Regions from separate parts of the Comamonas sp. FUJ_7 genome, predicted to be linked through region 2. Evidence: riboswitches for the same ligand, from Rfam matches in the RefSeq annotation. Region 2 holds a riboswitch; the other holds the start of a gene.

Region 1 (7,917 bases), on a different contig from region 2:
CAGCCGCGTGTAATGAAAGGTATGGCCACGCAACACGCCTTCACCAAGCACCAGTTGCTGCATGCCCAGCCCTCCCAGACGACTTTGCATGATGACCTGTGCGGGCAGCAGGCCCCACATGGGCTTCGTGCTGCCATCAAGCGCCGTGACGCCATCGCACAAGGCCAGCATCCCGCCACATTCGGCCCAGACGGGCTTGGCTTGCGCCACATGGGCCGCAATATCGCCTCGCAAGCGCTGGTTTGCGTGCAAGGCCGGGGCATGCAGCTCAGGGTAGCCACCGGGCAGCCAGAGTGCATCGCAAGGCGGTAGCGCTTCTCCCGCCAGCGGCGAGAAAAAGCACAACTCGGCCCCCATGGCGCGCAGGCAGTCCAGGTTGGCCGGGTAAATAAAAGAAAAAGCAGCATCACGCGCAATGGCAATGCGCTTTCCCTCCAGCAAAGGCGGTAGCGGGGGCTTGCTTTGCGCCCCTGCCTGGGCAGGCCCTGCAAAGTTTACACACCAGTCTTGCCAGCTCGGCTGGCCGTCTTGCGCCAGCCACGGGCGCTGGCCCAGCGGGGTCTGAGCGAGTGCATCGGCTACGGCATCCAGACGCTGCATGGCATCGCCGAGTTCATGCGCTGCAATCAGGCCCAGGTGGCGCTCCGGCAGCAAGGCTGCCTGCTTGGCTTTGGCAACGGGCGCGCCCAATTGCACGCCGGGCATGGCGCCCAGCCACAAAGCGGGGTCACGCAAGCCTTGCTGGAGCAGATCGGCATGATGAGCCGTGGCAACCCGATTGGCCAACATGCCGGCCCAGCGCAAGCCACTTTGGTAATGCTGCAAGCCATAGGCCAGCGCCCCGAAGGTGCCCGCCATGGCCGATGCATCCAGCACCGCCAGCACGGGCAAGTCCAGCAACTGCGCCAGATCAGCTGCACTGGGACTGCCATCGAACAGGCCCATGACGCCCTCGACCAAGATCAGGTCGGCCTCTTGCGCTGCCTGATGCAGGCGCTGGCGCACATCGGTCTCGCCCGTCATCCACAAATCCACCGAATGCACGGGCGATCCGCTGGCCAGCTCATGCCAATACGGATCCAGAAAGTCTGGCCCGCACTTGAACACACGGACCTTGCGTCCCTGGCGGGCATGCAGTCTGGCCAAAGCCGCGGTCAGCGTGGTCTTGCCCTGGCCCGAGGCCGTAGAACTGATGAGCAGCGCCGGGCAACGCGCACCTGCTTCATGCATTGCGGTGGTAGTCATGGCGTCAGCGAGCCTCCCACTTCACACCGATGTAGCCATTGCGACCTTCGGTGGCATAGGTTCTGGCCAGCTCATAGCGCTTGTCAGCCAGGTTGTTGATACGCGCCACCAGGCTCCACTCTCGCGTGAGCTGCTTTTGGGCACTCAGATTCCAGAGCGTGTAGCCGCCCAGCACGTTCTTGTTGGCCCCATCATCAAAGCGCTTGCCCGCCGTCTGCATCTCAGCACCCAGCTTCCAGCCTGCCACCATGGTGTCGGCTGACAGGTTGGCGTAGCGCTTGGCGCGGCGTGCCAGCTGCAAGTCCTTGTCGGTATCGCGCGGATTCTGGAAGTCCACCGAGCCTTGCAGGTTCACGCTCCCCAGACGGGTGGTTGCCGCCAGCGTGATGCCTTCATAACGGGCCTTGGCCACGTTGGCATAGCAACCGCCCTTGGGGCCAGACAGCGCCACACTGGAGCAAGTGCCTTTGCCACCCACATAGTTGATCAGGTTGCTGACGTTGTTGCGATAAATAGTGGCCGAGAAACTATCGCTGCCCTTGCCCCACTTCAGGCCCAGCTCCACGTTACGGCCTTTTTCAGGTTGCAGTGCAGCATCGCCATACTGGCTAAAACGCTGATACAGCGTAGGTGCACGGAAGGCGGTTCCGGCCGAAGCCGTGGCACGCCAGTTCGGCATGAATTCATAGCCATACGCGGCGCTGCCGGTCGTGTGCCCACCAAACTCGCTGTCGCGATCATGGCGCGCATTGAGCTGCAGCGTGTGTTGCCCTTGATGCAGGCCATAGCCCAGTGCCAGGGCGTTTTGCGAACGCTCACGGGTGCCCGTGTCCAGTCCGCTGTTGACCAGCTTGTCTTCACGGCGCTCCAGTGCTGCCGTCACCGTCTGCGCACCCAGCTTCCACTCATTGTGAAAGAGATAGCTGTGCAGGCGCGTATCGGTTTCGTAAGGACTGGGTTTAGTCTGATAAAAGTCACGCGACTGCGTGTACTGCAAACGGCTGCTGTAGACATCGCTCCACTTGGCCAGCCAGCTCATGCCTACGGCACTCATCTTGTAGATGCTGCGGTCATCGGCTGCGCTGGTGTCATACCCCGCATTCATGTAGCTGGTCAGCGCCGTCGCTTCCACACGGTGGGCCTTATTGATCTGATAGCCCATGCGTGCATTGAAGGCATTATTGCGATAGCCATCGGCATCGGGGTTGGCCGTTGCCGTGGTTCTGGCGTTAAAGCCATTGCTGCTGGCATGAGAGACACCCAAGCTGTAGTCCCAGCCCCCTTCGGCTCCACTGACTCCCGCCTGTGCCTTGACCGTGCCACGGCTTCCCCAGCCCAAGCCCACATAAGGCTTGGCCTTGCCCTCCCCCTTTTTGGTGAAGATCTGCACCACTCCGCCAATCGCGTCAGAGCCATAGACCGCAGCAGCCGGGCCGCGCAGCACTTCGATGCGGTCTATCGCCTCCAACGGAATATCCTGCCAGGAAGCTCCGCCGGTGGACTGCGAGTCCATGCGTACGCCGTCAATGTAGACCGCCGTAAAGCGCGTCTCTGCACCGCGCAGATAAATACTGGTCGTAGAGCCTGCCCCTCCGTTGCGCACCATCTGCACACCTGGCAGACGGGTCAGCACATCGGCAATGCCAACTGCGCCTGCGGCTTCAATGGTTTCTCTGTCCACGATAGACATATCGGCCACCAGGTCAGACAGTGGCTGCTCAATGCGATTGGCCGTGACCACGGTTTCTTGCAGATGCACGGAGTCTGCCAATGCCACTTGCTGCGCTTGTGCCAGCGATGCCATGGTCAGCAGCGATGCCAAAACGGTGGGACGAAAAACCGAGGGGAAAGATGCGCACACGCGCGAAGCCTGCTGTGCGGCGCACAGAGACGAATAATGCGAACTCATGGAAAGCGAACCTGAACACGCTCCTGCCAGCCTACCCGCCGACAATGAGCAAACAGTGCCTGCACTTGATGCAGACACACCCATGTTGGCCGGTATCCGGGCTAGGCGAATCATCCTCTTACCAGCCTTCCCAGCGCTGAGCGCCAGTGGCTATGAGGGAAAAGGTGGAATGCTCGGCACTCCATTCGCCGACCGTTGCGGGGGCAGCGCAGGCTCGGAGAGGCCAGTGTTCTGGCCAGCTCCTCCCTGCTTCCCGTTGAACTGAGACCGCAGAAGAGCAGCCTCGAGCACCAACAGCTGCGCATTGTAATAAGCCTGTCGGCCCCTCCATCGTTCGATCGAACTAAATTATCTGCCGTTCAGGTGACGATTTTTTACTTTAAACAGCATCTTGGGGCAGACAGCGCCTGCGTATAGCGCTACGATTTTGAAAGAGACCAGCAAGTTCCCAACTGCACTGCTCAAGCAAGGCGATTCCTCGGCACAAACAGCCAAATTTGCCTGCATATTTACATCCATGCCCAGACTGCAAGACCTACAATGGCAGAGTCTATGACCACCCAGCCCTCTATTGATCTCATTGCCGAGCGTGTTGAGCGTCTGCTGGTGCGCCACGAGGAACTGCAGCGCACCAACACCCTGCTTACCGATCAGGTCATTGCTCTCACACAAGAGCGCGATTTGCTGCGTCTGCGCCTGCAGGCTGCGCGCGCTCGCGTTGATGCACTGATCGAACGCCTGCCCGCCAACCAGGGCGAGTGACCTCGTCACTTTCACCCATAACCAGACCCGCCACTGACGCCCATGAAGCAGATTGATGTGCAAATCATGCAGCAAAGCTATGTGCTGACCTGCCCCGATGGTCAAGAAGAACGCGTGCAAGAAGCTGCCCACCGCGTGGACGAGGCCATGACCCGCATTCGTGACAGCGGCAAAGTTCGATCGCGCGAACGCGTGGCCGTCCTGGCCGCTTTGAACATGGCTTTTGATGTTCTTGACCGCGATGCACAACAGGCTCACACGGCTAGCGCCGAGGCAGAAATGCACCACCTGACACAGCAGCCACCTGAAGTCGATGCCGAAGCTGCCCAAGCCCTCCATGCCGAGCAGCAACGTCAGGAAACTCTGGCGGCACAATTGATGCTCAAGCTGGACGAAGTCCTAGAGTCAGACACCCGCCTTCTTTAAGCGCTTCACCCGAATGACTCAATGGCATTTGAGTGCACAAGGCACCTGAGCAGACGTTAAAATGAGAACGTCTGCAAATCTGCCGGTTTTTATATTTCCTTGAACCAATGCTCATTGAGCACGGGCTTGATACATCACCTATTGAGCGTGATCGTCTCGCGTCAGATGAACCCAACGATAGGTTGCTCTTGCCCACCTGAACCTCCGGTTCAGGATGACGAACCGGCGGCATTTGCAGACACCTATTTTTTGTTGCTTGCTTCATTACTGCTGGAAACAAGCAACTACCCACCTTGAAAGATCCGCTCTGCGGATCTTTTTTTATTCTCCCTCGGCTGGGCCATCAGTTCCCCAGCCATGCCACGCTATTGAGGAACAGGCGCACCAACTCTGTTTGCCTGCGCACCCCCGTCTTCGAAAAGATAGAGCGCAAGTGAGCTCTTGCCGTATTGGGCTTGATACCCAAGGCCTCTGCAGCCTCCTCCAAAGACATCCCATTGCTCAAATGTGTAGCTACGGCCGTTTCTGCAGGAGTCAGATGAAAAAGTTGCTGCGTGAGCTTGACTGGAGGATCGGCCTTGCCCGTTGTGTCGCGTAGAAAAACCGCGACACTGGGACGCTGTTTGCCCTCCGTCCACTCATCAGGGGAAATACTCTGCACCACCACTCCCCAGTTCAACTGACCTGACTGGCGAGTGATGGACATACCTTCCATCATTGAGGTACGAGCCATTCTGGGAGAAAGCAGCGCATCGCGAATGAGGCGCTGCAGCTTGCGATTGTCATTGGCATAAACGGCCTCAAGTGCACCGTTATTGATTCTGATTCCGTCACCTACATTCAAGATCGTTTTCGCGGCAGGATTGGCCTCAATCATCCTCCCATTCTGATCAAGAATCACCACCCCCATCATCAGCTGGGCAGTGGCTCGCCCGTACAGCGATATGACCTGCCGGTCTCGGTGCAGGTTCAGTTGCAGGTTCAACACTCTCTTGAGATGAGGCACCAGCATCCGCACGAGATCACGCTGCCTCTGCTCAAAGGCACCAGTAGTGCCTGCCCTAGTGATACGCAAACCATAGGAGCAACCGTTATCGGTGGAAACATCAACTGCCAGTATGTGCTCAATCCCCACACCCTTACACCACTCTGTGTAGTAGCGACAGGCATGCCATTCAGCCTCCGTCATCACATCCAGCAAGGTGACAACGCTATCCTTGGCAATCCCCACAAAAGGGCTCCATTGGGCATATGGGTCATAGGGCATGACCTCCGCACGACTACCTGTCGCGGAAATGACCCAGCCGAGATTCTCGCCATTGGGATCTCTTACAACAAGAGAGGCAAAGTTACCTGCCGCATGGGAGCGCAAAAGTTCGAGAAAGAGCTTCCATTCCTGAGGATCTATCGCTGTTTCATACAAGGCAGAAATCAGCTGACTCAAGCTCTCAGTACTAATGACTGCATCACCTTCTAGTGCCTTAGGGCAAACAGACTCAGATCCCCCAAGCACATGGAAGCGGTTAGCCGCCTCCACAGGGGTTCCAAGATAGCTATAGAAGTCAAAAGTTGCGTAATCGCTTTTGGGCATTTGCTCTCTCAAAAAATCCGGCCCATCAAGCTGCTCAACTCCGAGCACGCTCACAGCAGCTCAACACCCCGCGTCCAAACTTCAGCTTGGAAATAAACGGATTGTTCTGCATTCGCAGCGATCACACATCGTCAACTCAGACGATAAAGACTTGGAAGATGAGAGCCCCGAGTGCTTATTGCAAGCCGGAGATGCGGGTATTCCCCTCATCCTCACCTAAGTCGTACGACTGCCACTGCGGTCTACTCTGCGACGCGCCCTGCTCAAGCCGTCTCCTGAATTGATCTGCAGGCAAGGCCGGCGAACACAGGTAGCCCTGGAAATAGTCTCCTTTCATTTGATCAATTGCGAGGCATTGCTCTTGCGTCTCCACCCCTTCAGCCACAAGCTCCACACCTAACGCCTGCCCCATGCTGATAATGGCTCCCACAATCGCCTTGTCCCCGGCATCATGCGGCAAGCCACGCACAAAGCTTTGGTCAATCTTGATCTTTGAGATCGGCAGCTTCTTGAGGTAAGCCAAACTTGAATAGCCTGTGCCAAAGTCGTCGATCACCAAGCTCACACCAAGCTCCGCAATTTGGTGCACTCGCTGCGCCATTTCCTGCGCCTCCTGCAACAAAATGCTCTCCGTCAACTCAAGCTCCAGCCATCGGGCCGGTAAACCGCTGTCTTTGAGAACACGGGTCAAGCGGTCTACAAAATCAGGCTGTCGGAACTCCAGTGCCGAGACATTGACCGAGACCTTGACAGGCGTCCCCGCGGCCTGCCAGCGGGCTGCCTCCTGTACAGATTGCTCCAACACCCAGGCATCAAGCGCCACCACATAGCCAGACTCTTCCGCCAAAGGGATAAAAGCAGCAGGTGATATGACACCTAGTTCAGGATCTGTCCAGCGCAACAGCGCTTCTGCAGCCACAATTCGGCCCGAGCGGATATGCACCTGGGGCTGGAAATGCACTGCCATATGCCCCTTGCTCAAGGCTTGTCGCATGGAGTGCTCCAGCTTCATGCGCGAGAGCAGGCCCGCGCTCATCTGAGGCTGATAAAAGCTGAAGTTGCCGCGCCCACGCTCCTTGACTCGATACATGGCAATGTCAGCCTGGCGAATCAACTCATCCAATGTCAACCCATCCGCCGGGAACTGAGCGGCACCGATGCTGCACTGCACGGAAAATCCTAGTCCGTCCAGCATGAGCGGCTGACGCATCTCCTCCAAAATACGAGCGGCTACCGCAGAAGCTCCTTCCCCCGTGCAGCCACTCAGATAGATAACGAACTCATCACCGCCTTGGCGGCAAAGTATGTCGGCAGGCCGCAGCAGTGCACTCAGTCGTTGAGCCACCAGCTTCAGCACCCTATCGCCAAAATCATGACCCAAAGAGTCATTGATGATCTTGAAGCGATCAAGATCCAAAAACAAAATACTGAAAGGCTGGGAACTGAAGCGGGCTGCAGCAATTACGGTCTGCACATGACGACTCAGATGCTGCCGATTAGGCAGCCCCGTCAAAGCATCGCTGTACGCCAATTGCTCAATCTGCTGCTGGGCACTGCGTTGCATCGTCATATCACGCATGAAGCCTATGCTTTGCATCAAGCGACCATAGCCATCTCGCAAGGCAACCCAGGAAAGCCAGACAGCACAGCGCTGGCCCTCACTTTGCTTGAGCCAGAGATTGCCCTCCCAAAAGCCCCCGACCTCCCAGCACTCAGCAGCTTGCTGCCACAAATCCTCCACCTGCCCGTTATCGGACTCAAAAATGGTCCAAGCGGAGCGCCCCAGCACAGTCATACCATGCAAGAGCTGTACACCTGCGGGGTTTACCTGCACGATGACCCCATGTGCATCAGCGATGAAAATGCCATCCAGACTGGACTCAAAGACCCGTGCTGCCAGACGCAACTCTGCAGCCGAATTGGACTCCACCGTAATGTCCCGGTAGGAATAGATACGCCCTATTGCAACACCGCGGCTAAGCTG
Region 2 (7,917 bases):
CACCTGACGCTGGCTATAGAGCTGTGCCTCCGCACCCAGCACCCAGGCATTGACCTGGGTGTCTGCGTACAGCTTGAGCATGCGCTTGGAGCGATAAGGCAGCAGCTTGCCGTTTTCGCGGTTGATGGGCTGCATCATGTCCAGCGATCCGCCCAGGTTCCAGCCGGAAAGACGAGTGCTGCCGGACAAGGTCAGGCCCTTGATATTCACACTTTGCCAATTGCTATAACAGTAGCAGGAAGAGTCCCACGCAATTTGGTCATGCACGCGATTTTGGTATATCACGGCTGAAAGCGTGTTAGAGCCCTGTTCGAAGTGCAAACCAGTTTCTATATTGCGGCTGCTTTCGGGTCGTAGATCTGCAGCAGCCTGGCCAGTAAAGCGCTCGTACAGGGTTGGTGTGCGAAAAGCGGTTCCTGCCGACGCCACCCAGCGCAACTGATCGTTGATTTGCAGACCATAGCCCAGACCACCCGTGGTCTTGCTTTTTTGGTCTTTCACCTCATCGTGACGCACATGGGCATTGAGGCTGTGTGCGCCCGAACTGTAGTTCCAGCCCAGAGCCAAGGCGTTCTGTACTCGCTTGCTGTCAGTGTTCTGAGTCCAAGCGTAACGGGTATCCAGCGAATCTTCATTGCGCTCGTAGTCCACATTGAAGCGGTTGGCACCCAGCGTAAAGATGTTCTGCCACAGCAGGCCATCACTTTTGCCCTTGGCCGACTCGGGGGAGCTGGTACGGCGCTCAGTATCCATCTCGGTATGGGAGAGCTGCACCACGCTGCGGTACATCTCGTTCCATTGCGCGCCCCATTTCAGGCTGGCTGTGGTGGTTTCTACCGTGTCGTAATCGTCAAAAGGCGCCGGGCTCTGGTCATAGTGAGACTTCAGGCGGTTGTAGCGCAAGCTGCCATCCAGCGCATGAATGCCCGCCTTGTAGCCCAGGTTTACGCTGGCGGAGCTATTGGAGTAACCATCCTTGTCCGTATTATTTAAGCCGTAAGGCGTGACAACATCCCAGCCGCGGCTGCGCTCATCGGCCAGATTAAAGGCATAGGTCAAGCCATTCGCACCACCTGTCAGGCCTGCAGCCGCTTTGCTGCTGCGATAGCTGCCAAAGCCCAGCTCCGCATAAGGCAAGGGTGCACCCTCCTGTCCCTTGCGCGTGAAGATCTGAATCACTCCACCCATGGCGTCCGAGCCATATACCGCAGCTGCAGGGCCGCGCAGCACTTCGATACGCTCGATCTGTGCCAGAGGCAGGGATGCCCAGTTGCCACCGCCTTGCATTTCTTGTGTGCTGTAACGCACGCCATCCACAAACACAATGGAGTGCTGATTGCTCATGCCGCGCAAATACACGCTGGTCGCCTGGCCGGGACCACCATTGCGATTGATCTGAACACCAGGCACACGCGCCAGTACATCGGCCACGCCTACAGCGCCTGCACGGCTGATCTGCTCGCTGTCGATCACGGTCATATCGGCCGTGATACTGTCCATGCTTTGCGGAATACGCGTGGCCGTGACCACGGTTTCGGCCATCTGCCGCTCTGTCTGCGCCTGGGCAGTCAACGCACAGGCAGACAAAGTAGCCGCCGCCACCCAGGTCAGTCGAAAAGAAGAAAAAGCAGATGCAGACGCACGCAAGGCAGCATCGCCTTGAGCGAAGGAGATAGAGCTGGACATAGAAGTTCTCAAACAGTTGGCACCGGCGTCCCCGCCTGATGCGTCCCACACCAGAGGCTTTTTCAAGCCCTGGCCCATGTTTGGCCGGTATCCAGACTGATGCACGCGCTGCCTGGCCTTCCCAAAGCGCAATGCGCTTCAGTGGCTGCGATAGACAGCGTGGTTTTCACCTGTGCACTCACTGTTGCGGGGGCAGTACATGCTGAGCCTGCGGTGATTGCAGACCTCCATGTTTCCCGTTTAACTGCTGCGTCAGAACAACGCCGCGAGCACCAAAGCGCGCTATTTTAGCGATCTGTCCCACCCAGCACTGCACCCAATGGCCGATGCAGAATTTCGGCCTCCGTTTTTGATGACTCCTACCTCCTTGTTTTTGCTGCTCAGCAGCTTTTCATGGCAAGAGCTGCGCCAGCACCCGTGGCGTACAGCTACAGCGCTGATCGCCATCATGCTGGGCGTGGCTCTGGGGTTTGCAGTGCATGTCATCAACCAATCTGCGCTTGATGAGTTCTCGCGTGCGGTGCGCAGTGTCAACGGCCAGCCCGATCTGCAGTTGCACGCCATGCAGGGCAGCTTGCCGCTGGCGCTGTACCCGCAGGCTGCACAGGCCGAAGGCGTGGCCAGCGCCGTGCCCTGGCTGGAGACCTCGGCCCTGCTGCCATCCAGCGCAGCTCCTTCGGGCGATGCCACAGCACGCAGCACTGAAGGCGCAGTCACAGCCAGCAACACCAAGGGCGCTGCACGCGGCACCACGCTACGCGTGCTGGGCAGCGATGCGCTCAAGCTTGCTCACATCGCCCCGGCACTGATGCCGCGCCTATTTGAAGGCGGCAACCGGCTTGATTTGTTCGCCCCTGATGCGGTGTTTCTCAACGCCTCTGCTCTACAAGCCCTGCAACTAAGCCCCGATCAGGCCCCAAACGCCCCCTTGAATTGGCTGCTCAATGGTCAGCCGCAGCAGCTACGCATTGCCGGCACCGTGGCAGCCAGTGGCGCGCCCGTGGCCGTGATGGACATTGCCGCCTTGCAGCAGAAGCTGGCTGACTTTGAAAGGCTGGACCGCATCGACATCTTGCTGACCGACAGCGCCAGCCGCAGTCAGGTCACCACCGCCCTGCATGCGCTGCCAGACTGGCAGAGGCAGATATTGATACAGCAGCCCAGCGACGACCAGCAGCGCGTGGGCGAGATGTCACGCGCCTACCGTGTCAATCTGACGGTTCTGGCGCTGGTGGCCTTGTTCACCGGGGCATTTCTGGTGTTCTCGGTGCTGGCACTCAGCGTGGCGCAACGCGCACCGCAGTTTGCGCTGCTGGCAGTTTTAGGAGCCACGCCACGCCAGCGCATGGCACTGGTGCTGCTGGAGGCGCTGGCACTGGGCATCATCGGTAGCCTAGCCGGCATTGCTCTGGGCAGTGGCCTAGCATGGCTGGCCCTGCAGGTGCTGGGCGGCGATCTGGGCGGCGGCTTTTTTGCCGGGGTTCAACCCAATTTGCACTGGAGCTCAATAGCGGCCGTGGTCTTCGGCCTGCTCGGTATTGCCGCCACGCTGGCTGGCGCATGGTGGCCTGCACGCACTGCCATGGATTTGCCCCCGGCTGCCACGCTCAAAGGCCTTGGCAGCGCCCATGAAAAAGCGCCGCATATCTGGCCCGCCTTGCTGCTGCTTACAGCCAGTGTGGCACTGGCCTTTATGCCGCCTGTGGCGGGCATTCCACTGACCGCCTATATCGCCGTGGGCTTGCTGCTGCTGGGCGGCATGGCGGCGCTGCCGTGGCTGCTGGGTGCCGTGCTTGGCATGGTCCCTTCAAGCCTCTCACGCCAGCCGCTGGTCATGTTGGCACTGGAGCGCGCACGCCGTATGCGCCACGCCACCACCGTGGCCGTCGGCGGCGTGGTGGCCAGCCTGAGCCTGGCCGTGGCGCTGACAGTCATGGTCACCAGTTTTCGCGGCAGCATGATGGAGTGGCTCGATGCCGTGCTGCCCGCCCCTCTTTATGTACGCGCCGCCGGTGGCTCAAGCCGCGCAGATGCAGCCCTGCTGCCTGCAGACGCCGCACAGCGCATCAGCCAGTTACCGGGTATAGAGCGCGCACAAGCCATGCGCAGCAGCACCTTGGTACTGAGCCCTGAGCGCCCGGCCATCAGCCTGCTGATTCGCCCACTCAAAGGTGATCAGGCCATGCAACTGCCATGGGTCGACGGCCCGCTAACCTCAGCGCGCAGCGGCATTCCCGTGCATATCAGCGAAGCCGTGGCCCAGCTCTATGGCTTGAAGCCTGGAGATGAGTGGCCGCTGCTTTCCAAGGCTTTTAGCCTTCAAGCGCACGACCATCAAGCGCAAGCAGCTACGTTTTACATAGCATCTATCTGGCGCGACTATGTTCGCCAGTTTGGCGCTGTGGCACTGGACTGGCAGGACTATCTGGCTCTCACCGGCAATACAGGCAATGCCGCGCAGATCAGCGAGATTGCCACCTGGCCCCAGGTGCACAGCACTCTCACATCCGCCGAGCTGCAAGCTGCCATAGAACAAGCCATTGCAACGCCGGGGCGGCCTGCGCCAGCACTGGAGTTCGTCAGCAGCGCCGCGCTGCGCGAGCGCTCTTTGCGCATTTTCGACCGCAGCTTTGCCGTGACCTACTGGCTGCAGGCCGTGGCTATTGGCATTGGTTTGTTCGGCATTGCAGCCAGCTTCAGCGCCCAGGTACTGGCGCGGCGCAAGGAGTTTGGTCTGCTGGCGCACCTGGGCCTGACACAGCGCAATGTACTGAGTGTGGTGGCCACCGAAGGACTGGCGTGGACGGCAATGGGCGCCATGGCTGGCAGCTTGCTAGGCCTGGGTGTGGCCGTCATCCTGGTGCATGTAGTCAATCCGCAGAGCTTTCACTGGACGATGGAGCTGCGCCTGCCTGCCCTGCGCCTGTTGAGCCTTGCGGCAGCCGTGATACTCGCCGGCGTCATTACCGCCTGGCTGGCCGGGCGCAAGGCCGCCAGTGCAGACGCCGTACTTGCCGTCAAAGAAGACTGGTAAATACCCAACCGTTATACCTGCAATCCCAGCAGAGTTTTTCACACAACAGCAAACAGCGGCGCTGCACAATAAATCATCTGACTCAGCTCTAGGGGGTGCGTATGCAAGTCCAGTCCTATCTGTTTTTTGATGGCCGCTGTGAAGAGGCTCTGGATTTCTATCAAGCGGCCCTTGGCGCTGAAATCACTGCGCTGATGCGCTGCAAAGATGCCCCCCCACAGCCTGAATCATCGGCCCAGGAAGGCTGTGGCCCGGGTCAGATGGCCCCTGAAAAAATCATGCACGCCAATATGCAGATTGGGGAGACCCAAGTCATGGCGTCTGACGGCATGAATGGCGGCAAGCCTGACTTCAAAGGCTTTGCCCTCTCCATCACTGCCCCGAATGAAAATGAAGCCCACCGCATTTTTGCAGCCATTGGCGAAGGCGGTAAGGTGCAGATGCCACTGGGTGAGACCTTTTTTGCCCGCAGCTTTGGCATGGTGACAGACCGCTTTGGCGTCAGTTGGATGGTGATTGTTCCGTTGCTCGATATTGGCTGATACAGAGCAAGTCAATAAAGTCACCGCAGCAGCCTGAACGGTCACAATGGGGCATGCGCCAAATGCCCCTGATGCCAGCCAATTTCGCACCTGCTAATGCAACCATCTCGCGCCGGATGTCTCTGCACGCACTGGCTGCGGCTGGTCTTGGCTTGAGCAACTTGGCCCTGCCCCATTCAGCCATGGCTCTGCCTGTCAAAACGCTGCAATTTCCGCGTGACTTCGGCAGTCACCCCGACCTACAGACCGAGTGGTGGTACATCACCGGACAGTTGCAAGCGGGAGACCGCCCCTGGGGCTTTCAGCTCACGTTTTTTCGCTCCCGCGTTGAAGGCACGCAGAGTCTGCAGTCACCACTGGCCGCCAAGCAACTGATCTTTGCCCATGCCGCGCTCTGCGATGTACAGGGCCGCAAGCTGCACCACGACCAACGCATGGCGCGTGCAGGCATGGGTCTGGCCGATGCCTCTGAAGAGGACACTCATGTCTTCATCCAGGACTGGTATCTGAAGCGCGAAAATTTAGCGGGCAAAGCGGCAGATGCAGGCAGCCATTACCGCGCCAGGCTCGCCGCCAAAGATTTCACGCTTGATCTTCAATTTCATAGCACCCAGCCATTGCTGTTACAGGGCTCGAATGGTCTTTCACGCAAAGGCCCACGCGAAGAGCAGGCCAGCTACTACTACAGCCAGCCTCAGCTTGCCGTTACAGGCTCCATTGCCATTGGAGGTCAGCAACTGCCTGTGCAAGCCAGCCCTCACAACCGAGCATGGCTAGACCATGAGTGCAGCACCGCTATCATGGATAAGGAGGCACAAGGCTGGGACTGGATCGGCATGAATCTCAATGACGGCAGCGCCCTCACCGCCTTTCATCTGCGCCGCCCCGATGGCTCGGCGCTATGGGCTGGTGGCTCTTTTCGCTCTCCTGAACAGCCAGCGCAAATTTTTGCGCCCGAGCAGGTTCATTTCACCCCCCTGCGCTATTGGAGCAGCCCGCACAGCAAGGCCCGCTATCCCGTGGCCTGGAGCGTACAGACTCCGGCTGGTCATTTCGAAGTTCATGCCTTGGTGGACGCTCAGGAGCTGGACAGCCGCGCCAGCACCGGCGCCATTTACTGGGAAGGCCTGTGTGAACTGCGCCGCATCAGCGCCGATGGCCGCAGCAGCCCTGTGGGCCGGGGCTATCTGGAAATGACAGGTTATGCGGCTGCGATGAGGCTATAGCGTCACCGCAGGCAGTTGTTCAAAATCTCGTCACGCCGCAACAGCAAGCAAGGCCTCCCCCGCAGCGAGTCTGTCGTTTCCCACCCCTACAGCAAAGCAAAGCGTGAGGGAGGCCTTCAGAAAGACCTCCTCTGCTTCTCCCTAGCAAAGCCGTTCAAGGGTTACTTCCGTTTTTCCAGCCAGGCAATCAGCTCTCCCATGATGCCCTTGCGGAACAACAGCACGCACAGCACAAAGATCAGGCCGGTGACGATGGTGACGGACTCACCCAGCGTGCTGAACCACTCCACGCCTGTGGTACGCGCCATGAAAGTGCCGAACTCGCCAATCTTGTTCTCCAGCGCCACCACCACGGCAGAGCCCAGAATCGGTCCGGACAGGGTCCCCAGCCCTCCCATCAGCGTCATCAAAATCACATGCCCAGAGGTGGTCCAGTGAACATCGGACAAGGTGGCAAAGCCCAGCACCAGCGTCTTGAGCGAGCCTGCTAGTCCTGTCAAAGCAGCCGAGATCACAAAGGCCAGCAGCTTGAAGCGGTTGACGTCATAGCCCAGTGAAATGGCACGCGGCTCGTTTTCCTTGATGGCCTTGAGCACCTGACCAAAAGGCGAATGGATGGTGCGCACGATCAGCAAGAAGGCCAGCACCACAACGACCAAGGCCACGTAATACATGGTCAGATCGCTGCTCAGGTCAATCACGCCAAACAGCTTGCCACGGGCCACACCTTGCAGCCCGTCTTCACCGCCGGTGAACTTGGCCTGCAGCGCCACAAAGAACAGCATCTGCGCCAGTGCCAGCGTGATCATGGAGAAGTAAATGCCCTGACGGCGAATGGCCAACCAGCCTGCGATCAACCCCAGCAGAGCGCCGACCAAGGTGCCCAGCAGCATGCCTATTTCGGGCGTAAAGCCCCAGGCCTTGATGCTGTAGCCCGCCACATAGGCCGCCCCCCCCAGAAAGGCTGCATGGCCAAAGGACAGCAGACCCGTATAGCCCAACAGCAGATTGAAGGCCGAAGCAAACAGTGCAAAGCACATGAGCTTCATCACAAACACCGGGTAGGCCCCCAGAAATGGCGCAGCAATCAGGCCCAGCAGCAGCAGGCCATAGCCCACAGGGGCAATGCGTTGAACAAGCGTCTTGGATTTCATGGTGTGCGCCCTCTTATTTTTCTTTACCGAACAGGCCTGCGGGGCGAATCAGCAAAACAATGACCATGATGAAGAACACGACGGTGGACGAGGCCTCGGGCCAGAACACCTTGGTCAGCCCTTCAATGACCCCCAGCCCCAGCCCGGTCAGGATGGAGCCCATGATGGAGCCCATACCGCCGATCACCACCACAGCAAACACCACGATGATGAGGTTCTGCCCCATCAGCGGCGTGACCTGGTAGACGGGTGCGGCCAGCACGCCGGCAAAAGCA

Evidence for each region. Region 2 has a riboswitch for cobalamin ahead of AC2I9W_RS04880 (TonB-dependent receptor domain-containing protein). Riboswitches for the same ligand answer to the same signal wherever they lie in the genome.
Region 1: another riboswitch for cobalamin. It lies ahead of AC2I9W_RS00650 (TonB-dependent receptor domain-containing protein); the one in region 2 lies ahead of AC2I9W_RS04880 (TonB-dependent receptor domain-containing protein).

The regions. Positions count from the first base shown of each region.
Region 1 is NZ_JBXXZI010000001.1:128,115-136,031, reverse strand. It holds gene AC2I9W_RS00655 (cobyrinic acid a,c-diamide synthase CobB) at 1-1,245, opposite strand, end outside; gene AC2I9W_RS00650 (TonB-dependent receptor domain-containing protein) at 1,250-3,154, opposite strand; cobalamin riboswitch at 3,225-3,464, opposite strand; gene AC2I9W_RS00645 (DUF904 domain-containing protein) at 3,707-3,916, shown strand; gene AC2I9W_RS00640 (cell division protein ZapA) at 3,959-4,342, shown strand; gene AC2I9W_RS00635 (helix-turn-helix transcriptional regulator) at 4,686-5,933, opposite strand; gene AC2I9W_RS00630 (sensor domain-containing protein) at 6,109-7,917, opposite strand, start outside.
Region 2 is NZ_JBXXZI010000002.1:243,430-251,346, reverse strand. It holds gene AC2I9W_RS04880 (TonB-dependent receptor domain-containing protein) at 1-1,686, opposite strand, end outside; cobalamin riboswitch at 1,752-1,977, opposite strand; gene AC2I9W_RS04875 (ABC transporter permease) at 2,039-4,720, shown strand; gene AC2I9W_RS04870 (VOC family protein) at 4,822-5,262, shown strand; gene AC2I9W_RS04865 (lipocalin-like domain-containing protein) at 5,325-6,488, shown strand; gene AC2I9W_RS04860 (branched-chain amino acid ABC transporter permease) at 6,650-7,642, opposite strand; gene AC2I9W_RS04855 (branched-chain amino acid ABC transporter permease) at 7,656-7,917, opposite strand, start outside.